DNA from 4 places in the Paenibacillus sp. FSL K6-2862 genome. Region 4 is predicted to be linked to each of the others. Evidence: riboswitches for the same ligand, from Rfam matches in the RefSeq annotation. Region 4 holds a riboswitch; each other region holds the start of a gene.
What was found. Region 4 has a riboswitch for cyclic di-AMP ahead of MHB82_RS00515 (C40 family peptidase). Riboswitches for the same ligand answer to the same signal wherever they lie in the genome.
Positions count from the first base shown of each region.

Region 1: it holds a riboswitch for cyclic di-AMP, as region 4 does, so the genes downstream of both, MHB82_RS10335 (C40 family peptidase) here and MHB82_RS00515 (C40 family peptidase) in region 4, are expected to answer to the same signal.
Region 2: it holds a riboswitch for cyclic di-AMP, as region 4 does, so the genes downstream of both, MHB82_RS06555 (hypothetical protein) here and MHB82_RS00515 (C40 family peptidase) in region 4, are expected to answer to the same signal.
Region 3: it holds a riboswitch for cyclic di-AMP, as region 4 does, so the genes downstream of both, MHB82_RS18365 (3D domain-containing protein) here and MHB82_RS00515 (C40 family peptidase) in region 4, are expected to answer to the same signal.

Region 1 is NZ_JBBOSN010000001.1:2,194,761-2,200,713, forward strand. Features, by position in the region: gene MHB82_RS10305 (glycosyltransferase family 4 protein) at 1-1,090, shown strand, start outside; gene MHB82_RS10310 (YkvI family membrane protein) at 1,199-2,257, opposite strand; gene MHB82_RS10315 (xanthine phosphoribosyltransferase) at 2,463-3,044, shown strand; gene MHB82_RS10320 (hypothetical protein) at 3,141-3,470, shown strand; gene MHB82_RS10325 (hypothetical protein) at 3,589-3,804, shown strand; gene MHB82_RS10330 (carboxymuconolactone decarboxylase family protein) at 3,934-4,263, shown strand; gene MHB82_RS10335 (C40 family peptidase) at 4,343-4,807, opposite strand; cyclic di-AMP (ydaO/yuaA leader) riboswitch at 4,813-4,944, opposite strand; tRNA gene MHB82_RS10340 (tRNA-Leu) at 5,305-5,389, shown strand; gene MHB82_RS10345 (X2-like carbohydrate binding domain-containing protein) at 5,730-5,953, shown strand, end outside.
Region 2 is NZ_JBBOSN010000001.1:1,443,490-1,449,442, reverse strand. Features, by position in the region: gene MHB82_RS06565 (Nramp family divalent metal transporter) at 2-1,297, shown strand; gene MHB82_RS06560 (HAD family hydrolase) at 1,462-2,145, opposite strand; gene MHB82_RS06555 (hypothetical protein) at 2,316-2,711, opposite strand; cyclic di-AMP (ydaO/yuaA leader) riboswitch at 2,830-3,002, opposite strand; gene MHB82_RS06550 (glutathione peroxidase) at 3,371-3,847, shown strand; tRNA gene MHB82_RS06545 (tRNA-Leu) at 3,985-4,067, opposite strand; gene MHB82_RS06540 (urease accessory protein UreF) at 4,493-5,194, shown strand; gene MHB82_RS06535 (Rha family transcriptional regulator) at 5,453-5,656, shown strand; gene MHB82_RS06530 (hypothetical protein) at 5,714-5,953, shown strand, end outside.
Region 3 is NZ_JBBOSN010000001.1:4,098,692-4,104,644, reverse strand. Features, by position in the region: gene MHB82_RS18375 (ABC transporter substrate-binding protein/permease) at 1-431, shown strand, start outside; gene MHB82_RS18370 (amino acid ABC transporter ATP-binding protein) at 418-1,143, shown strand; cyclic di-AMP (ydaO/yuaA leader) riboswitch at 1,409-1,607, shown strand; gene MHB82_RS18365 (3D domain-containing protein) at 1,610-2,284, shown strand; gene MHB82_RS18360 (polysaccharide deacetylase family protein) at 2,411-3,202, opposite strand; gene lpdD (prenylated flavin chaperone LpdD) at 3,354-3,695, shown strand; gene MHB82_RS18350 (PspA/IM30 family protein) at 3,818-4,489, shown strand; gene MHB82_RS18345 (DUF350 domain-containing protein) at 4,585-4,986, shown strand; gene MHB82_RS18340 (DUF4178 domain-containing protein) at 5,010-5,516, shown strand; gene MHB82_RS18335 (DUF4247 domain-containing protein) at 5,528-5,953, shown strand, end outside.
Region 4 is NZ_JBBOSN010000001.1:105,784-111,736, reverse strand. Features, by position in the region: gene MHB82_RS00525 (M1 family metallopeptidase) at 1-1,199, shown strand, start outside; gene MHB82_RS00520 (hypothetical protein) at 1,210-2,052, shown strand; cyclic di-AMP (ydaO/yuaA leader) riboswitch at 2,313-2,450, shown strand; gene MHB82_RS00515 (C40 family peptidase) at 2,454-2,924, shown strand; gene MHB82_RS00510 (GNAT family N-acetyltransferase) at 3,216-3,728, shown strand; gene MHB82_RS00505 (c-type cytochrome) at 3,884-4,243, shown strand; gene rbsK (ribokinase) at 4,318-5,301, opposite strand; gene MHB82_RS00495 (4a-hydroxytetrahydrobiopterin dehydratase) at 5,347-5,643, opposite strand; gene MHB82_RS00490 (hypothetical protein) at 5,905-5,953, opposite strand, start outside.

The DNA.
Region 1 (5,953 bases), 2.1 Mb from region 4:
CGGAGGTGTATCCTCTATGATTCCGTATATGCAGGAGAGGTTTACGTCTCCGAGGTGGGAGATGGACTTGTTCTCGCTGCCGAAGCGAATTCGCAACAAGGGCAGGGAGGACGTGCAGTTCGAAACGTTCGATTGGACCAAGTATCAGGAAAGTCCTGTCGTCCAAAAATATATGCAGACGTACCGTGATTATTTATGGTGGACGAAGCTGCGCATTCAGAAGCCTTATGATTTAATTCATGCTCACCATCCCATTGCAGGTCTTGCCATGAAAAGTGTATTTCCAGATACACCGCTCATTCAAACCATTCACTCCAGTTATGAGCGTGAGTTGATATTAAATGGACGAATTGAGCCAGGCGGTCTGGATCATCAGTTTTTGAGTGCCATTTATGGCGAGCTGGAGCATCAGGCAGAGCAGTTGTTAACCGTCTCCGAATCTTTTCGGCAGTATTTAACTCCTTACGTGAAACAGCCTGACGTCATTGGCATTATTCCGAACGGATTTGATGAGAAACGTTTTAAACCTATTCCTCATGATAATGCGATCCCGCAGCTGGTTACGGTATGCCGGCTTGTCCCGGCCAAAGGACTGGATATTTTGTTCAAAGCCTGTGCGGAGCTCAAAGGTCGAGGACATGACTATGTTTTACATATTATCGGGGATGGTCCGATTCGACCTGATTTGGAAGAGCTGGCTCAGCGTTTGGGTATCTATAACGAGACTATTTTTTATGGATACACCCTGCATCCGGAAGAATTCATGCCATTTTTCGATATATTTGTACTTCCTTCCAGGGCAGAGGCGTTTGGTTCCGTGTTTGCCGAGGCAGCACTGAGTTGTCTTGCGCTTATTGGTACGGACGTGGGTGGAATTCCTGAACAGATCGAGAACGGCAGCAACGGGCTGCTCGTTCCCCCTGAGGATCCTTCGGCACTTGCTGAGGCGTTGGAGAAAGTTATGCTGGATCCTTCATATCGTTACGAACTTGCACGTTCCGCGTGTGAGAAGGCCAAAACGCACTATTCTTTGGGCAGATCGGTTAATGAACTGAAAAAGCTGTACCTGCAATACGCCAGCAAAGCCTAGATTCATCCCTGAAAATAAAATAAACAGAAGAAGCCGCTGGAGAACAGCGGCTTTTTGCTTGCGAGAATATGGCATTGAAATGTAATACATTTTGGAAGACAGTATAACTTACAAGTTTTTATGTCTCGTGCGAAAGCTTCCCCAACGGTCAATCACCAATCTTCCGGCCCAGACTAGGGCAAGGCTGCCGAAGATCGGATAGAGAATGGATAGGAGAGAACTGAATCCAAACTGGCTGAGTGAGTAGCACAGCATCATAATGGTTAATGTAATTAATCTAGGGGGCACTTGTAAGTGCTGACCAAGCTGAAGAGTCATACCATAGATATCTGCGACGAATGTTGTGAATATTTCCATGAAGATCAGAGTTACATACACAGATTGCACAGCCCATCCAAGTTGGAAGGCGATGCTCCCCATCGGAATTTCGAACTGCATGATACCTGGCATCTGGGCTGACATGGCGAAATGGGCGGCTAACAGCATGAAGCCTACGCCGATTCCGCCGAGTACACCGCCCCATTTCAGGACATTACGATCACGGATTTGATTGCCTACCGGCACTAAAACAGCTTGGGCCAGTACCAGATTGAAGGATGAATACAATAGTGGAGACAGCCACACCTTTATAGGATTGGTATCCGTAGTCAGTGTAACGAACCGTAAGGCACCGGGATGGTGTATGGTGCTTGTAATCATGAGAATGGACAACAGGAGCATCATCGGAACCACAATGCTATTCATTTGCAATATGGCTTTGATGCCTCGTCCAAGAAGCAGGTACGTTCCCACTATCGTAATAATCAAACCAGTCTGGTAATGCAGTCCAAGATGCTCCACGAAGACAGAGCCTGCTCCGGCGAGCATTACACTGTTTACACCAATAAGTATCAGAAGCGTTATCCAGGTAATCCACTTTCCAGCCTTATGGCCGAATAGGTGCTTGTTCAGGTCCTCGTAAGAGCGGGAGCCGGTATCATGGGCGATGAGCATCATTTTGGTGCCCAGCCAGACAAATAGTATGGTCGATAAGCCAATGGTGATGGTGGCCCATTTGCCATACTGGGTAAAAAACTGCAATATTTCCTGCCCTGTTGCGAAGCCTGCTCCTACAACCGTTCCGATGTATGTAAATGCGATCTGCAGCACCCGGAATGCCTGTTTCATGCGTTTCCCCTCTCAGGCCCCATAATAGTTTGGACATGCGGGTACCATGGTACAAGGTATGCTTGACCCTGGTAACTCATGACAATTGAAAGAAAGCTTTGTGTTCCCAGAATCGGTCAATGATGGAGGAAAGCCGATTTCGCTTGAACTGACAGCCTCATCTATGATACTTTTACCTCATAGGATAGGCTTGGGAGGTCGAATGATGGAAGTATTAAAACAACGAATATTACAAGAAGGCGTAGTCATCTCGGATCAGGTGCTGAAGCTGGACGGATTATTGAATCACCAGATTGATCCTGCACTGACAATGGAGATGGGCCGCGAGTTTGCTGCTCGCTTTCGTGAAAGTGGAGTGACACGGGTCATAACGGTGGAGTCTTCAGGGATTCCAGTTGCTTTTGCCGCAGCACATGAACTTGGGGTGCCGCTCGTATTTGCCCGTCGAAAAAAGACACTTCTGGCAGATCCCGATGCCTACTGTGAACGTGTACCTTCCTTTACCAAAGGGATCGTAACCGATATTATGGTATCCCGCGAATATATTCATGAGAATGACCGTATTTTGTTTATAGACGATATTATCGCCAACGGAGATGCAGCTCGCGGTGTCATTAAGATCATTGAACGTTCAGGGGCGGAGCTCGTCGGATTCGGTGTCGTGGTCGAGAAATGTTTTCAGGCCGGTGCACGTACGATTCGTGAGCAGGGCATCCCGGTGGAAGCCTTGGTTCGCATTCGTTCACTGAATGATGGAACCGTGCAATTCGACGATAAACAAATGTGACAGTTTAAAGGAAAAAGCCTATTTTTTGAACAATGCCTTTGCATGACCGCGGATTTCATTTATAATGGGGTTATGTTAGGGAGAGGAGGCAACACCATGGGGAACCAACCGGCATCAGAACAATTTTTTATTGAAAAGCTGGCGGAGTCGAAAGTTCATTTTGAACGTGCCCTGGATTGTAAACATACGGAATTTGATGACCTTTATCCCTATATGATTGAACATCCTCAATTTTTCTGGTACAAACGCTATGTTGCCTGGTCAGAGTTGCTGACTATTGTAGGCTTGTGTGAAGAGTTGTCCTTCGCTTGGAAAGAACAATTTACACCACATCAAGTGGAGTACCTTGAAGAACGTGTGATGTCCGCCAAAGTGCTTGATTTTTGGTTCGAGAAGAACGACAGCAAAGAGCACGCGCAGCGGTAACTTTCAGTCGGGATATTTTTCGAATGACATAACAGTCCAATACAGTCACGTGAGACCTAAATGACTCTTCATTTAGGTCTCTTTTTGTAAATTATTTTGGAACATAGGAGCCATAGACATGATTAGTGATGCAGAACTGGATGCACTGCGCTTATCGGGTGAAAAAGTAAGAGTGGTACGGGATGGTTTGGAGTCCAACGATGTAACAGGGATTGTCGTTGCATGGGATGGGGAACAGGTGCTTATCCGTCGCCAGAACAGACGTGTGGTCAAGCTGGACCGTAGTTATCGCTATCAGCTCTTTAGCGAACCGCGCCAAAGTCCGGCTGAATGAATAGAGCCGCTCTGGAGACGGATGCATGGAATTACCATGGAGGGTTTGGCATACTTCTGCCACTCGGGAGAGAAGATAGGTACAGCGAGAATTCGTAAACTTATCAGCCGAGAGGATGTGCGGGTAGCCATGACATTGATGAATGATAAGGTACATGCCTACAAGGATCAGATTGGAGAATTAAGCGATGTATTGCCTGGCGTAGTCAAAGCGTATCACGAATTTACGGGTGAATGTTTCCAGTCAGGTGCCATTGATGCCAAAACCAAGCAGCTGATTGCCCTCGGCATTGGATTGTTTGCCAATAACGAAGTATGCACGTTTTACCATGTAGAAGAGGCCCGTGCGAAGGGCGCAACCGATCAGGAGATTATGGAGACCGTTGCGGTAGCCGGAGCGGTAGGCGGCGGTCACGCACTGTCTCAAGGTGCAATGCGTGTGCAAAAAGCATTGCACTAGGTTTTTCCTGCAAGTGAGTCTGAATAACAAGACAGCAAAACAGGCTCTGGAATGATCCAGAGCCTGTTTTTTGTCCAACTTATATTTTTCCAAGCATCTTGTTATACATAAACTGTCCAGTCACCCGTCGTGCTGTTACATAACGGTCACTGAAGTATGGATTCGACATTTTGGTGATGCTGACACCTTTACTGCTGGAAGCATGAGCGAATTGTCCGCCCCCGATGTATACGCCCGTATGCGAAATGCCGCTACCTGAAGTGTTGAAGAATACCATGTCACCTGTGCGCAGATTGGCTTTGGATACCGGAGTACCCGCCTTGGCCTGTTGCTGTGAAGTGCGTGGCAATTCAATGCTATATTTTTGGAAGATATATCTCATAAATCCAGAGCAATCAAACCCGGCCAGCGTTGTGCCGCCCCACTTGTAAGGTATTCCAGTCATGTTGTTAACGACGGTGTTAATACTGCTCGCCTCAGTGCTTGCTGCACCAGATGTAAATAGAACGGCTGCGCCAAAAATAGAAATGATCAGTTTTTTCAAAATCAATGTTCTCCCTTCGATGCCTACGGAGTTAGCTAAGGGTTCGGTAGAAGGTTCCCTATATTTCCTATGTATAAGAATAATTCACCCAAAATGGTTCCCCCGTTTTCAAACATGAAACTCGGCAAATGAATAATTAATATTTTGTAACCTTTTGAAACTATATTGCATAAATGCGTAATTGTCAAACCTTTCTTCCTCCTGCAATGTTAACGGAATTCAAGACTTTTTGTGGAAAGTAGTAGTTCTCCATGTTTATTTATGATGACAAAAACGTAATTTGTGTTTCATCAGCACATAAATTGGACAAATAAGTAAATTGGAGTAGTAGAGTAGAGCAAGGTTCATTCTCAACAGGGAAAGGCAGGTTTCGACCAGATTTTATAACTTTCGGTTATCGTAGTCTTATACTAATCATTTAACTGTTGACACGTTAAATTTCACATGATATATTATTTCTTGTCGCCGCGATAGATTATCTCGGAGATATGCCATATGCGGTCGTGGCGGAATTGGCAGACGCGCACGGTTCAGGTCCGTGTGGGCTAACCCCCCGTGGAGGTTCGAGTCCTCTCGACCGCATCATAAGAAGAAAAGGTTTCTCGTTAGGCTAGCGCCTGCGGGAAACCTTTTTTTATTTCTTTTTTATGTGACCAAAACCACGATACACACATCGTTACTTAAACAACGTCCTCTGAATCGATCTGATGGCAGCAGTTCACTTGCAAAATCTCCGGTGTAAGGGGAGAAATGCCTGTTCTATGGTTGTTGTACCCCTGCTTTCACGGTGAAATGTACGCAAAATTCCGAATTGTACCTATCCTGAGCATAATACATCCACTATTCTTTTCACGTAAGGAAAGCGCTATCATTATGGATTTGAATTCACTATTTCAGAGGGGGTAGGGATGATTTGAAGCGAATGGGTAAACGGATGGCGATGGTTTTTGTGGTGTTCATCTTTGCAGCAGTTCAGTTTGGTTTTACAGGGACCAAAGGTCGTGTGGTTGAAGCTGCTGCAGAGACAAAATTAGCTGAGAAACCTTACATGGGCTGGAGCAGTTACAGTATGCAGGTGTATGACCCTTCCGTAAAATGGACATCAGCGGAGAGCATCAAGAAGCAATCGGATGCCATGCGCGAGAA
Region 2 (5,953 bases), 1.3 Mb from region 4:
CATGGCTCCCTCCCTCGGGGAAGCACACAGCTCCATGAAGGTTCCGAAAAACGTTGCCTGGTGGAAAAAATTCCTCGCCTTTGTCGGCCCAGGTTATCTGGTCGCTGTCGGCTATATGGACCCGGGGAACTGGGCAACAGATATTGCCGGCGGTTCCCAGTTCGGTTATACGCTATTATCCGTTATTTTAATCTCAAACCTTATGGCCGTCGTATTACAGTCCCTTGCAGGTAAGCTTGGCATTGTAACCGGACGGGACCTGGCCCAAGCTTGCCGCGAACGGTTCAGTATGCCGGTTGTCATTATGCTCTGGGCTCTGTGCGAACTGGCCATTGCTGCTACAGATTTGGCTGAGGTCATCGGTTCAGCCATCGCACTGAAGCTCCTGTTCAACATCCCGATGTTATACGGCGTCATTATTACGGCTGTGGATGTTCTGATTATCCTTTTGCTGCAAAATAGAGGCTTCCGCGCCCTGGAAACACTGGTCATCGTGCTGATGGCAACCATCGCCCTCTGCTTCGGGATTGACCTGTTTCTTGCCAAACCGGATATGGGCGGGGTACTCACCGGCTTTGTACCAAGTGCCGAGATACTACAGAATCCAGCGATGCTGTATATTGCCATCGGAATCATTGGAGCAACGGTTATGCCGCACAATCTGTACCTGCATTCATCCATCGTGCAGACCCGGCAGATCGAACAGACAACTCAGGGGAAAAGAGAAGCCATTCGTTACTCCACTATGGATTCAACGATCGCTTTGACCCTGGCCCTGTTTATCAACGCTGCCATACTCATTGTGTCAGCCGCTGTATTTCACAGCGCAGGCATGACACAGGTCGCTGAGATTGCAGATGCTTATCACTTGCTCACACCTCTGCTGGGCACAACCATTGCAAGTATCCTGTTTGGTGTCGCTCTGCTGGCCTCAGGTCAGAACTCTACGCTTACAGGTACACTGTCCGGCCAGATTGTCATGGAAGGTTTCCTGAACATTCGGATTCCAGCTTGGCTTCGCCGGCTCGTGACCCGATTAATTGCGATCATCCCTGCCGTTATTGTGACGGCTATCGCCGGCGAACATGGAACGGAAGAATTGCTGATTTTGAGCCAGGTGATTCTATCCTTGCAGCTGCCTTTTGCCGTTATTCCACTTGTGATGTTTACGAGTGACAAAAAAAGCATGGGCGCATTCGCCAACAAGCTGTGGCTCAAAGTCGTCTCTTGGATCATCGCTGCCGTGATTGTGGTTCTGAATGTTTATCTGATTATCCAAACCATCATGCTGTTTTAATCTATATAGCGCTAAAACCGTTTCCCTCTTACTATAGATTTATAAAAAAAGGCTGATCCCTCATCAAGAATATACTTGAAGGGATCAGCCTTTTAGCTTTGCCATACACTTGCCTTGTCCTTTATTTAATGACGCGAAAGTCATCTTTTTTTTAATTTTATCCGCTAACCTTCAGAAGGCACAAGCAGTGGAATAATCTGCTCCAAGGCTTCGATGGTCCAGTCTGCATGCTCTTGGCCCTCCAGCTCAGGCTGAAATCGTCCATAGCCCTGCAAAATCCGAATCGTTCGCATCCCCAGCTTCTTGGCAGGAATGATATCGTTATCAATCCGATCCCCAATCATGACTGCTTCCTCGGGTTCACATCCCGCCTGCTTCAAAGCCACGGCATAGAGTTCCGGATCCGGCTTGGATACGCCTTCTTCTGCCGAGCAAGCCAGTACATCCACGTACCTCCGCAGACCGTAGCTCTCCAGGCGCTCAGCTGTCCCTGGACTCTGATTGGCAATAATGCCAATTCGATAATGGTGTGACAATTCCTTCAACACCGCGTCAGCAGAAGCGAAGGGCTTCTCCAGTTCCTTCCGGAACTTCAACTTCTCCTGGATCTGCTCCCTATGACGTTCATCACTGATTAGCGTTCGAATGGCTACCCTCATGGGCCACTGCTCATAATTTCGGTAACAGGAGGCAAATATCTCTCGCACTTCCTCTATTTTCACCGGATATCCAAGCAAGCAGGCTTCTTTTACAAACTGCCCTATAATATCATCTACCGGCTCCCATTCGTCCACCAGCGTATCTCCTACATCAAAGAACAACCATTTTAACCCCCGTACATCCGGCACGCCTATTCCTCCTTGTTAGCCATGAACGCAATCTCTAAATCAGCAATGTACATTAATGCTCAAATAAAAAAGAAGACCCACCATCATGCATGAGTCTCCTCAGAATTCCGTTTTTCCACAAGTTCAATTATAACAGGCACCTTACACCGGATCAATCGGCAGCTATCACATTAACCATTAAGCAAGAAGCCAACTTCTCCATTAAGGGAATACACAATGCGGTCAGCTCCCATCCCGCGGTAAATGCCTTTGGGGTGACTCTGTTCCGTAATCACACATAGTGATTTGGAGGTCCAGGAACGGCAGATCTGCAGATAGCGGCAGGTCAGGTTCAAACTGTTCTCGAAAATAAAAACGTTGCCTACACTCGACTGCGGTAGAAACCACTTCTGAGCTTCAGCTGTATTCATGCGAATGACGTTCTCCACTCCGATTCTGCGGAGCTTCCGTTCTTCCCCTGCACTGTTAGTCAGAACGGCAAACGGCATTTTTTTGTACATCAACAGCTTGATAAACTTGCGGCCTGCTTCATTCGGTGCTGTTACTAGAATCATCTCATTATCCATCGTTCGTTCCTCCCTTGGCGTGAAAAGACAACAAAAAAGAAGCGTGGGGGACCAAGGCCTCCCGAACGCTTCTTGAATAACCCATGACGAAAACGCCATGAATATGCGTACGGCTTGTTGCCTCTCCCTTTAACGCTTACGAGGTTAGCTGACGGATTCGGGCGCGAGAGTCGCCCTATTTCCGGCTTGCACCGAAAAATTCACCCCATGGATTAGCTGTAATGACAGCCGTTCCGATTGGTTCCCCCGTTTCCCACCCATGAATGAATGGAAACTCAGCGATTAAAACATCGTTCCTGTTTCATGTATTGACCAGAGCGATATTATCGTTTGTTTCGTTGTTCATGTTAAGTTTAATTGAATTAGAAATTACGATATGAATCATACACCCGCGACATGTTAGTGTAAAGTCCGGTCAGATCAGCGAATGGACGAATTTAAGGCATTACACATCAATGATATCGCTTACAACCAATCCATTCTCCATCCATCTCTGTGAATCTCGCTAATTCTCGTCCTTATGAAAAACGTATGTAATTTTAGATATCTGTAAGTAAACATAGGAATTTATTTAATTAGTTTTGCATTATCTAATTGTAAGCAATATAATATAACTATAGGAATCATTAACCCATTATACGATATGGAGGCGACAGATCATGTCCGTTTATGACTACAAAGTCAATACCCTTCGGGGCCAGGAAGTCGAGATGTCCGATTATCGCAACAAGGTGCTGCTAATTGTAAATACGGCGAGCAAATGTGGTCTGACCCCGCAATTTGAAGGCTTACAGGAACTCTATAACAAATTCAAAGACCGGCAGTTTGAAGTACTAGGCTTCCCAAGTAACCAATTCGCTCAGGAAAAAGGATCTTCCGACGATATTGCTGAGTTCTGTCAGATGAATTACGGTGTAAGCTTTCCTATGTTTGAGAAAATTGATGTTAATGGCTCAAGCGCTCACCCACTATTCCAACACCTGACAACAGAGGCACCAGGACTGCTCGGATCCAAAGCCATCAAGTGGAACTTCACCAAATTCCTCGTTGATCAGAACGGACGTGTCGTGAAGCGTTATGCTCCAAAAACGACTCCTGACCAAATTGAGGCTGATATTGAGAAACTGCTGAAATAAATCAACATGGAGAGGCCATAATCAACAGGGAACCAGAGAAAGTCCGGTTCTGTGTGAATGGCCTTTTTTTATGTTTATCCAAACGCAAAAAAGAGGTTTTCCATATTCGGAAAACCTCTTCTTGTCGTACAATATGATGCGGTCGAGAGGACTCGAACCTCCACGGGCATACGCCCACTACCCCCTCAAGATAGCGTGTCTGCCATTCCACCACGACCGCATGTCGTAAATAATCGGCAACAAAATTGATTATACAGGTTTACATTATAAAAGTAAAGCACTTTTATAAAAACTACTTTTGCACCTGTGTTTCCCCTCCAAATATCGGTTTTTTTCGTCATGATCTTTTAACTGCTGCATACATTAAATTTCAATTCATTTATACATCTTCATTTTTAATTTTAGCTCCCCATACGAAAGTATATCATATACCTATCATTAGTTTTCTAGCATTTAACCATTACGAGTCATATAATATAACATTTAAATATAATTAAAACTTAAAAGTAAGAAACCATTGACAAAATACGGATGTTTATGTGATGATATATATCATATAATTCGGATTTTAAACATAAAAGGATTCAGAAACCAATAATAATGTTATATAATATAACACTTTACGAACATAGGAGGCGAAAGACCGTGAACCGTGGGAATAAGCTGCTCGATTATGTCAAACTGCTTGATTCCTCCATTCATGTCGGAGGTTTTACCCATTCATTTGGTATGGATGTACACATCGCTGAAGGCAGCATCCGAAATGCCGATGATTTGGAATCCTTCATGCGCTGCCAGCTGCATCCCAGTATCGTTCGACTTGAGGGCATGGCGATTAAAGGTATCTACAGCGCAACGGATCATAATGACACATGGCGAACAGCACTCATTGACAAGTTGGTTCACGTTCAGCGGACTCCTTCTGATCAAAGGGAGCAAGCCGCTGCCATGGGCAAAAGACTGATCAAGCTGGCCCGGGCTCTCCACCCCTGGATTGAATTCAACCAGCTCGAACATACCCTTGCCAAATACGAGTCTGTAGGCTGCCTCTCTACTGTTCACGCCTGGATCAACCACTACCTCGATATCCCCGTCGAGGAAGCGGTAATGGGTTACTTGCACTCAGCTATGAATGCATGCATAACCGAAGCTTCCAAAGTCCTCCCCATGCATAACGAAACCACCCAGGAACTGCTGGTTCGCCTGGCCGCAGACCTGGAGCATGAATGGAATACCGTTAGCGCCTCCGCTGCGGATGGACCGGCACAGCCAACCTCCATGTCCATGAAATCGCTGTTCCCCAGCTTCCACATGCTTGGCGCAGGGCTGCATGCTTATCGCGCCTAATCTTACCGCCTCCAAGCTTCCTTCATATTTCCCCAAAGGAAAAAAGCACGCAGCAACCTCCTTGCTGACGTGCTTTTTCTCGTATGCCTATAGAACATCACGTTTTTACGTCATTATTTAATATTAATACACTATTTTTCATCATTTATAATTGTTACATGACGTAAATGCGTATATAATGTAATGAACAGCTCGCATCTCCCTCTATTATACACAGCCGAAGGCGGGTTGAAATACTTCTATGAGGGGTGAACCCTTTTGAACAAAAAGAAACCCGTGACTCCGTTCGGATGGGCCATCAAACGCCGCTTAACGGAGCTGCAGATGGACCAGAAAACGTTCTGCGAGAAGCACGACATCCCGCCGTATCGTTTATCCAATCTCATCCATGGCACACGAAAAGCCACCCGTTTCCGAAACCAGGTGGCAGAGATTTTGCAAATTTCGGATGAACTACGATGACACCACCATTAACATACCGTCCCGATCCTTTAACTGATTGCCAAGGAGGGCCTATTCATGAGTTTCTTTACAACCGACCTTGAAAGGTTATCCTTTCAATCCCTACGTCATCAACTCATCATCGTCGACCGCGACTGGAGAATCCGCAGCTGCAATACCGCATGGCAGAACGGACTCGGGCGATTGCATCTCTCGAAATACAAAAAAACCGACGCCCACCGATCTTCTTGCGAAACGTTTCATTATCTTCAGCTGCTGCAGATATGGGCAGCCCAGGAAGAGGAAACGGAGAATTCA
Region 3 (5,953 bases), 4.0 Mb from region 4:
CCCTGACCTTCGGTATTAATTTCTCAGCTCTTCAAGCCGGTATTATCACACTCTCCATCAACAGTGGTGCTTACCTTGCAGAGATCTTCCGTGCTGGGATTCAAGGGGTTGACCGGGGTCAACTGGAAGCAGCACGTTCGCTTGGGATGGGTAGAGGCGCGGCAATGAGATTTATTATTTTGCCACAGGCTTTCAAAGCTGTACTGCCTGCCATCGGTAATGAATTCGTAACCATTATCAAGGAATCATCCATTATCTCGGTCATTGGTATGGTTGATATCATGTATCAGGCAAGTGTAGTCAAAAACATTACGTACCAAGGAATGAATCCGTTCCTTATTGCAGCAGCCATATACTTTGTATTGACATTTATTTTGTCCAAGCTGCTGGGTCGACTGGAAAGGAAGTTGAGTGCAAGTGATAGACGTTAGACAACTATACAAATCCTACGATAAAAACGAAGTACTTAAAGGCATAGATGTCACGATTGGCAAGGGCGAGGTCGTTGTTGTAATTGGTCCTTCAGGATCAGGCAAAAGTACTTTCCTTCGCTGTCTTAACTTGTTGGAGCAGCCTACTTCAGGTGAAATTAATTTCGAAGGCGTATCGATCACAGATCCCAAACACAACATTAATGCAACCCGGGAAAAAATGGGGATGGTGTTCCAGCACTTTAATCTGTTTCCGCATAAAACCGTGGAGCAAAACATTACCATTGCCCCGATTAAAGTCAAAAAGCAATCTGCACAGGAAGCCAAGCAGATCGCCACAGACTTGCTCAAAACCGTTGGGTTATTGGATAAAAAAGATGCTTATCCGAGTCAGCTGTCTGGTGGACAGAAGCAGCGGATTGCCATTGCCAGAGCGCTTGCGATGCAGCCGCATGTGATGCTGTTTGACGAGCCAACGTCTGCACTTGACCCGGAAATGGTTGGTGAAGTACTCGACGTTATGAAACGCCTGGCTGAAGGCGGCATGACGATGGTTATTGTTACCCACGAAATGGGCTTTGCCCGTGAAGTGGGTGATCGCATCATCTTTATGGATGGCGGTGTAATTGTGGAAGAGGGCACACCGGATGAAGTATTTGGTCAACCTAAGAATCCACGTACACGTGACTTCCTCGGTAAAGTCTTGTCATAACCTTTGAGCATGATCCAGTCAGTGAACCGGATTAAATAGAACGAACAAAAAAAGAAATCAAACAACCTTGCTCACGTCACGTTAGCAGGGTTTTTTTTTTGATTGTGGATAAGTATCCAGTGTCGTAAAAGTAACGTTTCTGTCATCGTTCCAGAGCTGCTTGATCGCTCTTTAACAAGAAAAATCCTTATTTCTAAAGCCGCATAATGTGTTGTTCAATACAGTTGGTAACATTTACTACGGACCTTGGTTACAAAATTGTGATATATTGTTCCTGCCGAAACTTCCTGAGGAGGAAGTGTGGAGGATGTAATGATGCAGACCGTGGGGGGAAGTTTGAAACGCACGCTGCTTGGGGTGAATTAGGGATACATAACGCAAGACGAATGTAACAGAGACCTATAGGGTGGTTTCCTCCATCCGAATCCGACAACTAACTTCGCAGGCACAATGAGGGAGGAAGACCATGATTAAGAAGAGAACTATAGCCAAAACAGCAACAGCCCTATTGACAGCAGCAATGCTCATTCAGGCCGTTCCAGCTCACGCTGATTCTGTTCACGTGGCCAAAGAGGGGGATACCTTCTATACCTTATCGAAACAATATGGAGTTGGACTGAACACACTGGTTAAAGCAAACAGTGATATTTCACCTTACAACATTTATGGTGGTTTGAAAATTACGATTCCTGGAAAAGCAAACACAGCCTCAGCTGCTCCAGCTGCGAAGAGCTCTACAGGTGCAAAGACGATTACGACCGCTAGCCTTGATGTAAATGCTGACGATAAAGTCGTTGAGGCCTGGGGCAAAACGTTTGATTATAGTAAGTCCATTGATGTGAAAGCAACAGCATACTCTGCAGCCGCTTCCGAAAATGGTGGATGGGGTGCTGTTGATTACTTCGGTAATCCACTTGAACTCGGCACGATTGCAGTAGACCCTAGTGTCATCCCACTGGGTACAAAGGTTCTTGTTACGGGTCACTCCCATCCGGGGCTGCCTAAGCAGGCATTTGTGGCTACTGCCCGGGATGTCGGTGGAGCGATCAAAGGGAAACGAATTGACATTTTCATTCCTGGGAGCCAGAAGTCTGTGAGTACCTTTGGTTTTCAGGACGTTGAACTTTATATCTTGAAATAAGTATCAGTGCTACAAAAGGGTGCCTTTATTACACGATGAACGCGTAATAAGGGTACCCTTTGTCTTTATTAAAACGCGCAAGATTGTTAATTCATAACTTATGTGTTTCCTCTACTAAGCCGAGTATTATTTGCTTTTTGGCAATTGCAGCATCTCGTCCAAAGTCACCAGATTGAAGCCCCTGCATCGCAGTTCATCTATAATCTCCGGAAGTGCTCCAATGGTACCGGACAGATTGGAGCCCACGCCTCCGCCCGCATGTTGAAGAATGATGGAGCCTGGTTTGACTGCAGATAAGACATTCTGCTTCACTTGTTCTTTGCTAAGGCCTTTCCAATCCAGCGAATCCACATTCCAATTGACGATGCTGTATTGCTGTCTTGCGGCCCATTGCAGCTGTTTTTCATTAATATCCCCGTATGGAGGACGAATCATTTTTGGTGTATACCCGGTCAGTTTACGAATAATGTCGCCGGTATGTAGAATTTGTTTGCGAAAAGCATTCAAAGACAGCTTACTGAATTCAGGGTGGTTGTAACTGTGGTTCCCAACAATGTGACCTTCCCTAACGATCCGTCTGACGAGGTCGGGATGTTTCTCTGCCCGGTTGCCAACAATAAAGAAAGTCGCTTTAACATTATATTTCTTTAAAATATCCAATACCTGCGGAGTGAAGCGCGGATCAGGTACATCATCAAAAGTCAGTGCTACCTGTCTGGTTGAAGGACCATTGGTCTTGAACGTATCGGCATATTTCTGCCTTAGCTGACCGAGTGTCAGCTGTTCATCCTCAGATAGATCCGGCTTTGCAGCAGGCATGCTCTCTCGAACGGGTTTTGCCAGCAGTTGTCCAGGTGAATAGCTTCCACTCATAAAGATAAGGATCAACATGGAGAATGCGATGAGGCGAATACGCATGATATAGCCTCCTTTGTCAAATTGCGTTCTCTTTGGTATGCCCGTGTTGATGGTCCATTATGCATAAATGTGAGATGTTTCATTGTCCAATTCAGTCATTAAGCTCATAATTCCACCATTACATATACTCCAAAAGGATGGGTGGATTAGGATGGGTACGTATGATTTGAAATCGGTTCGTTTGCAGGTCATTGAAGCTGGAGAAGATAAGATATTTTTGGTCACGGGTGGGAAAGCTCATATAGGGGCTGTGGCGACCTTTTATCCGGAAAGAGAACGCGTGGTGGGGACGGCAGTCCATATACCGGGGCATAAGGAACAGGAATTGTGTGAGCGTCTTGCACGTAAGGCCGCAAATTCTCTTAAGGTGACTGTAACCGTTATTATGGGGATTCATTTTGACGCCATTACACGTGTACAGATTGATGAGATCGTACAGACGGCGGAAAAGCTGCTCGATGATCATTTAACCCTGGCGAATGATACAAAATAGTATATTTTGGGTGAATCTGAATCGTGTTTTATGATTTTTTTTGGTAAAATTGAAACGGGATGAAGGTTACCACGTATGTATGATTATATACAAGATGTAAATCGACTAGGAGGAATACCATAATGTCCATTTTCAAACGTTTGCGTGATTTAACGATGTCTAACATTAATGCCATTATTGACAAGGCAGAAGATCCAATCAAAATGACGGATCAATATATCCGTGATATGCAGGAAGATCTGGAAGATGCAGAGAAGGCTGTTGCTCAACAAATCGCGATTGAGAAAAAATTCAAGCAGCTGTTCGAGGAACAGGAAGCATTGGTGAAGAAACGTGAGGAGCAAGCTCATACCGCAGCACGTGCACAGAACATGGAGCTGGCGCGCCGGGCTCTGGAAGAGAAAAAAGCTGCTGAAGTAAAAATGGCAGAATACAAAACAAGCTATGATCAGAACAAGGCTTCGGCAGACAATCTGCGCGGCAAGCTGGATGAAATGCGCAAGCAATTGACACAAATGAAAAACAAGCGTGAAACGTTGGTAGCGCGTTATAATGCAGCAAAAGCACAAACCGAAATCAACAAAGCGTTGAATGGATTCAGCTCCGATACAGCGAGTGCTGGCATGAAACGTATGGAAGAGAAAATGATGCAAATGGAAGCACAGGCTGAAGCAAGCAACGAGATGTCTTCCAAAGGAAAATCACTTGATGAAGAGTTCGAGAAACTCGGCAAGGATCAGGCCGTTGAAGATGAACTGGCGGCACTCATGAAGCAGTACGAAAATAAGAACTAAACCTTGCATCTTAAGCAGGGTTCCTAGCGGAGGAGAGACAGCGTTTCTCCTTCGCTTTTAAATGCGGTTCATGTTGATAAGTGGGGGCTGTGTAAATGGATTTGAACATTTTGGCGATGCTGGTCTGGACATTATCTGGTTCGGTTTTGCTTTTTGTTTTGATGTATGTGGATTCATTGTTTACGAAGTATAAGGATTTTGCGGAAGTTAAGGCAGGGAACATGGCAGTTACAACACGGATGGTCATGAAGCTGTTTGCTCAAGGCTATGTGCTTGCCACTTCGATTTCGACAGCGGGTCATCTGGGTGAAGCGTTGCTTGTATCCGTTGTTTCGTTTGTCATCCTGCTTATTCTGGAAAGCGTTGTGCATTTTATGATTCGCACGTGGGCCAATCTCGATTTGGACACAGGAATTCAGCAAGGGAAGACAGGATATGGCTTGTTCTCCGGTGCCTTGCACATCGTGGGCGCATTAATTATTGCAGCTTGTTTATAAGATAACGAACGGGAGTAATGGGTATGAGTGTATGGAAACGGATTAAAGGAATACTAGCCAAACCCGAACCACCACGAGCAGAGAAAACCATGCTGGACCTTGAGCCTGGAGATATCTGTGAGGTCTCGCTCGTTACGTATGAAGTCGTGGGGCGGGTGCAGCATCGTGCCCGAAGAGCGGTGGTGCTAACACTGCAAGACGGTACAACGTTTAGACATCTGCATGTAGAAGAAAGAGAATTGACACGTTATTCCCTCTATACGCCAATTGATGGGCGTCTTGACGCACCAGACGAAGTACCAACCTTACTTGATCTGGACGGACGCGCGTATCATCTGGAGGAAGAATATGGAGGAATGGTTACCACTGCCGGCAGGACACCTTATGGTCAGGCTGGAGAGCAATTGGTTTGGCAGTACCAGTCCGATGATAACATGCTTCTGCGTGTGGAATGGCAAGACAGAAGATTTACTCTGTATGAAGGTGAGTCCATTCTTCCTGCGGATATCAAAGTGATTCGTTCGAGCTAGGAGAGGTTCCAATGAAAAAGCGCATGGCACTTGGATTAAAATTAATGCTGGTCCTCAGCCTTGTCATGTCCCTGTTGTCCGCGTGCGGGATGCCTTCCGTTCAGGACACTTATCCGCTTGAGTCTGTAAGTGGCAGTGGCAATACGACATCCTATGTGTATCGGGCTGCTGATCGTTCTGTTCCGGAAGTCGCTCAGGAGTTATCCGAACAGCGCAAACCTGATCAGATCTCGGCGGAAAACGAAGAGCGGATGTTCCTGGTGTATCAGGACCAGTATTATCATTTGCAGCAGGACCCGAACAAGAAGGAAGATACCTTAATTGAGGTGGATTCCAAGGAATACGTACGCCAGAATTATGATTCTTCCTTTTTACAGGGGTATTTGACCGCAACGCTCATTGGCAATTTGTTTGATTCCTTTGGCGGTAGCGGATAC
Region 4 (5,953 bases):
AAACATACAAGGTTGCCGCGACCGGGTTTCCAACGAAGCAGGCTGTTATAAAAAATGGCGAAAAGATCTATCAATTCTATGCTGACGATGTGCACGACTTTGCCTGGGCAGCCTCACCTGACTTTGTTTATGCAGAAGAACCCTTCTCCGCTCCCAACGTGCCAGGTGTACGAATCAAGCTCTATCTGGACCCGGCCCACCAGGATCTGAAGGAACGTTACTTCTATGCAGCCAAAGCAGCTCTTTCGAATTACAGCAAGTGGTTTGGTCCGTATCCGTATTCCACGCTCTCTATCGTTGTTCCCCCGAAGACAGGCAATGGAGCAGGCGGCATGGAGTATCCTACCTTAGTTACAGCCTTCGGTGCGGACGATACTACACCAGGCTACGATCTGGAACGCACGGTTGTACACGAGATAGGCCATCAGTACTTCTATGGTATGGTTGCCAGCAATGAATTTGAAGAAGCTTGGCTGGATGAGGGGTTCACCTCTTACGCAGAAGACAAACTGATGGAACAGGAATACGGACTTATTCCGAATCTGCCCGTTCAATCCGGCTTAATTACTTCACCTGCCTCACTCACGCAGGAGTCCTGGAAGTTTGATTCCCAGAATCATTACGCAGCCAATGTTTACACAAGGGGCAAGCTTGTGCTGCTGGGCATCGAACAACAAGTAGGCGCCAAAACGATGGAACGCATTCTTTCAACTTATGTTAAAAAATATCGGTTCAAACATCCTACTTCGGCCGATTTCCAAAAGGTCGTGGAGCAAGTGACTCATAAGTCCTGGTCTGATTATTTTAATCAATACGTATATGGGGACGGAATGGCCGACTTCGCCGTGGAGAATATCCAGGTCAAGCCTGTTGAGAAAGACGGTCAAACGTTGTACGAATCATCGGTAACATTAGTAAAAAAAGGCAGCGACTACGAGAAAGTCCCCGTTCGCATCGTTTTTGAAGATGGACACATCGTCGCCAAGGAATGGGATGGCAGTAACGGTCGAATTACGTACAAGTTAACGTACAGCTCGCCTGTATCCTGGGCCATGACCGATCCGTTATATACCGTTGTGCTGGAGAACCGTCATATGAATAACTTTTTGAAAGCCGGTCTGGATGAACCATCCAAGTTCCGCTGGAGCATGAGTGTAACCAAGCTCATTGAAGCTATATTCGGAGGTCTGTCATGGTGAGGTGGAGACAGTGAAAGCAAAAATACGTGAGGGCTGGTTTCTCGTCCGTCAGCATATGTTCATTGTGGCACTTTTGTTTCTCTATCAGCTAGTATGGGGTTACTTCATCTATAAAATGGTGCAATCGGCAGTTATTCCCTTGCTGCTGCGCTATCCGGACCCTGACGCCGGGGAGCTGAGTACCATTTTATTCAAAATGGAAAGCCAGCTCAGTCTGTCTACCCATCCCGAGGTGCATCGTTATTTATGGATACTTGGGGCCATGCTCCTGCTCCGCATGCTGATTACCCCTCTCATTCAGGCAGGGCTACTCTATTCATTACAACACTTCAATCATACAGAAGAACGTATTCCTTTTATACGTGGGATCAAGGCACTGTGGAAACCGATGATGCTGCTTCATTTCATTAAAACGCTATTATTACTGCTGCCTGCGTACTGGCTGATCCCCAAGCTGTATAGTATCTTTCTGGATGGATTCCACTCGCTGCAGCTGCTGCTGCCAGGCATTCCATATGTAGCCGGATGGATCGTGTATGGATGGATCGTACATCATGCTTTGTTATATATGCAGTTTGGCGCCACAGCACCCGAGAGTCAGGGCGGGGTAAAAGGTACATTTCTCGGTCTATTGCTCGCCTTGCGTCATATCATTTCTCTCATTGGTATCGCAGTGGTTCTGGGAGGAATTCATCTGCTCATCTTCGGTGCCTTCACATCTGCGTCGTGGTTCCTGACAGGTCTCATCGGTCTGATCCTGCAACAAACCTATCCGCTCGCCAGATGTTTGTTGGATATATGGAAGATATGTGCTCATTTCCGCCTGTGGCAGTCCAAGTCCTCCAAAGGTTAAAAAGTGTAATGAACCGCTCAAAAATTGTTACCATCTTCATGTAAACTTGTGTCAATGTTTACGCTTCAAAAAAGCAAACCTCAACCTTTCCCCGTCAAAGGTCGAGGTTTTTTTTGCTAATTTTCTTGTTAAACGTTGCCAAAGCTTTACTCCTCTGTTACAATAATCGCAGTGAGTTTTTAGTAACAACTTTGTAATCTTTACCTTATGAATTGTAACTACTTAAAATTAAATCGTCATTTCTTGATTTCGCAGGTGCACAACTAGCATAGCCAAATTCCTGGCACCTGGGAAGCGGGGGAACCAGTTATGGGTGAATTGATCTTGCTACAGAGGGATCATAGGGGACCTTCAACCGAATCCTTAAGCTAACCTCGCAGGCGTTGGAAGGGGTATATCTCTTGTTCAAAAAGAAATTAACAGCAGCTGTCCTTAGCTTAACATTCGCACTATCGCTTGGAGCAGGCAGCGCATTCGCAGATTCAAAAATGGATAAAGTAATTGATTCAGCAATGGGAACTACATACAAAAGTGGTGGAACAACGCTTAACGGCTTTGACTGCTCTGGATTCACACGGTATGTATTCGAAAAGCTGGGCATCGATTTGGCTCGTCAATCCAGTTCCCAATTCGACATGGGTGACTCGGTATCCCGCATGGAAATGAGACCAGGCGATCTGGTATTCTTCAATACAACGGGTAAAGGGGTTTCACACGTAGGGATTTTCGTGGGTGAAGGTAAGTTTGCACACTCCTCGTCTTCCAAAGGAGTTACCATTAGTTCTTTGAGTGAGAACTACTGGGCCAACCGCTATGTTGGCGCTAAACGGATTATGAGCACGGACGCATATGAGTCACTGGCCCTCGACTAGGGACAAGCTGAGCAACATCATACTGTAACGAAGCATAAATCAACCGCCCGGTACATTCTCCGCAGGAATGTATCCGGCGGTTTTTTTGTGCTTGTTCGTCCATGCCCTTATGATGTTTTTACCCATCCTACTATAATATAAACGAAATTCCAGAAACTTTTGTTTCACTTTTTTTCAAGGGAGCAAAACCTTGCCAAATACCCTCCTCTTTTGTAGAGTAAAATCAGGATTAAATATGAAATGACATATGTTATAAACGATTAGCGTATGACTAGAAGTAGCTTGTTCACAATGAAAGGAGCGTGCAGTGGTGTGGATGAAGCTTCTGTAACGTTTCACGTTGTGCCGATGCAAGAAGAACATGCAGCATTGATCTGCAGCTGGATATATGAACCACCCTATAACATCTATACCTGGCTGCCCTGGGAACAGATGAAGGCGCTGGAGGTTGAATTCGGGGACGAGCAGCTTCGAAAAGAGCAATATGCTGTTGTACTCGGAGAGCAGGACCAACTTTGCGGATTCGTTCAATTCTTTCCTCTTGAAGGCGTGACGCGCATTGGACTTGGTATGCACCCTGAACAGTGTGGACAAGGTCGCGGTACTGCCTTTGTCTCTGCGATCGTGAAGGAAGCCATTCGGCGGAACCCAAGTCATGAGATCGATCTCGAAGTGCTCACCTGGAATACGCGGGCTATTCGGGTTTATCACAAGGCTGGATTTGTCACCCAGGATACGTATGAACGACAGACACCAAGTGGTTTGATGCCTTTTTATTGCATGGTCTATGAAGGACCTCGTTAACCCTTAAACCGCATAACCAAAAAGAAATTCATGCCCGTTTATGTGATTAGTTCAAAAAATTACCACAAAATGCTATGATGTCTTAACAGGTTCCGTTATAATGATATGGACAGTTTCAGTTTAGATGATCTTTCATTCTGGAGGGGACATAACGGATGCACAAATGGATCATGAGCGGGGTATTTTTTGCAGCATGCGCATTGGCTATTGTATTAATGTTTACGCTTCCAGGGAAAGAGGAAGTGGCTGAAGAAGCGAAACCAACCATGCCGGAAGTGGCAATGGATGCCGGACAGGCTGAAGCACTGGTCAAAGCCAATTGTATCACGTGTCACGGGGATCAGCTTCAAGGTGGCGTAGGACCTGCTCTAGCTAACATCGGCAGCAAGGATGATGTGGAGAAGATCTACTCTACCATTGTCAAAGGTAAAGGCGGAGGCATGCCTTCCTTCAAGGACAAACTGAAGGACGAGGAAATTGCCAATATCGCGATGTGGCTGGCCGAGAAGAAATAAGGATAACGAGATACGCAGCAAAGAGGCCCCTGCCTTCCCTCTCGGGAATGGTACGGGCCTCTTCGTCATATCGTTCAGCCTCTGGCTGAGTGTTCTGCCAAAAAGGCTTCCACTTCACGTGCATACGGCATCCCCGACTGGGCGCCGAGCTTCGTTACGGATAACGCGGCCGCTCCCATGGCATAGCCTACTGCCGCGTCCAGGGTTTCCCCGCGCGAAAGGGCTACCGCCAGCGCGCCGTTGAAACAATCGCCAGCGCCGGTCGTATCGACGGCGCTTACGGCGTAGCCCGGCGCACGGCAAGCGCCGGCACGCCCAGCCTGTACGCGGCCGCCAGGCGCTGCCGCGTACACAGCCCCCTCGGGGCCGAGCGTCGTGACGACAGCGGCCCCGAGCGATGCGGCGAGCTCTGCGACCGCCGCATCCACGTCTTCCGGCCGGAGATCATCCCGGCCGGTAAGCACGGCAAGCTCGCTGCGGTTCGGCGTGACCACGTCGACGCACCGCAGGAGCTCCTGGGGCAGACCCGGCACCGCTGGAGCCGGATTGAGCACCACCAGTGCGCTGCCTTCTGCCGCCAGTTCGGCGGCGCGGGTGACCGCTGGCAGCGGGATCTCCAGCTGCAGCAGCACCGCTGCGGCTGCAGTCAGGCTTTTTACCGTATCCGCCTCTTCCAGCATCTCCGGCACCACTTGTCCATTCGCTCCAGGAATAACGATAATCCGGTTGTCTCCCTTGGAGAGCCAGATCGATGCTGTACCTGTTACAGTGTCTTCCAATACACGAACCTGCGAGGCATCTGCCCCACTATCCGTCAGACTGTGCAGCAAGCGTTCCCCAAAACCGTCCGAACCCACTGCTCCAATCATCGTGGTCTGTCCACCCAGACGTGCAGCAGCAACGGCTTGGTTAGCCCCTTTGCCGCCAGCCAGATAGTGAAGCTCCTCACCGCTTACCGTTTCTCCCTCTTCCGGGATGATATCGGTCTTCACCACGAGGTCCATATTGAGACTGCCTACAACCGCGATCAGAGGCTTATTCTGATTCATGTCTGACATGTATGCTTCCTCATTTCTTGGCAGCACAACGATAACCGATCCCGGCTATGTCGTCCTCATTTTCTCAAACGTTTCGTTAAACTGCTCTGCTTCCTTAATATCTACAGATGTAATTCCACCCTCATCCCACGACGTGAGACGCAGCGTAACCGTTGTATAATCAATCGTAATAAAAGGGTGATGATTAAATGCTTCCGAGATCGCGGCGACCTCATCCACGAATGCAATCCCTTTCATGTAGTTGGAAAATACGAACTTGCGGACAATCCACCGTCCCTCTTCTAGTTCCCAGCCTTCCAGCCTTCCCAGATGAGCTTCGACTTCTTCTTGCGTAAAAACCATACGTTATCTTCCTCCCCATAAAGACGGCAAAAGGGTAGTCTCTAACCCTGTCCCTCATGCCATCCGAAACCTTGGTGCTACCACAGTAACCCCAACCGTTATAGGTTAGCCGCTCTGCGGCTCGCCCGTTTCATGACTCTCATCTTACCACGTACGGAACTCAAAATCCAATACTGTAAATGGCGTTAGAGCCAATAGTGGTAAGGCTTCCAGGCGTTTACCCTCCCGGCTTCCACGCTAGAATGCCCCTTATATTCGGCCCTAGATTAGGGGTACAAATGTCAATTCTTCTTCCCCAATCAGAATATGA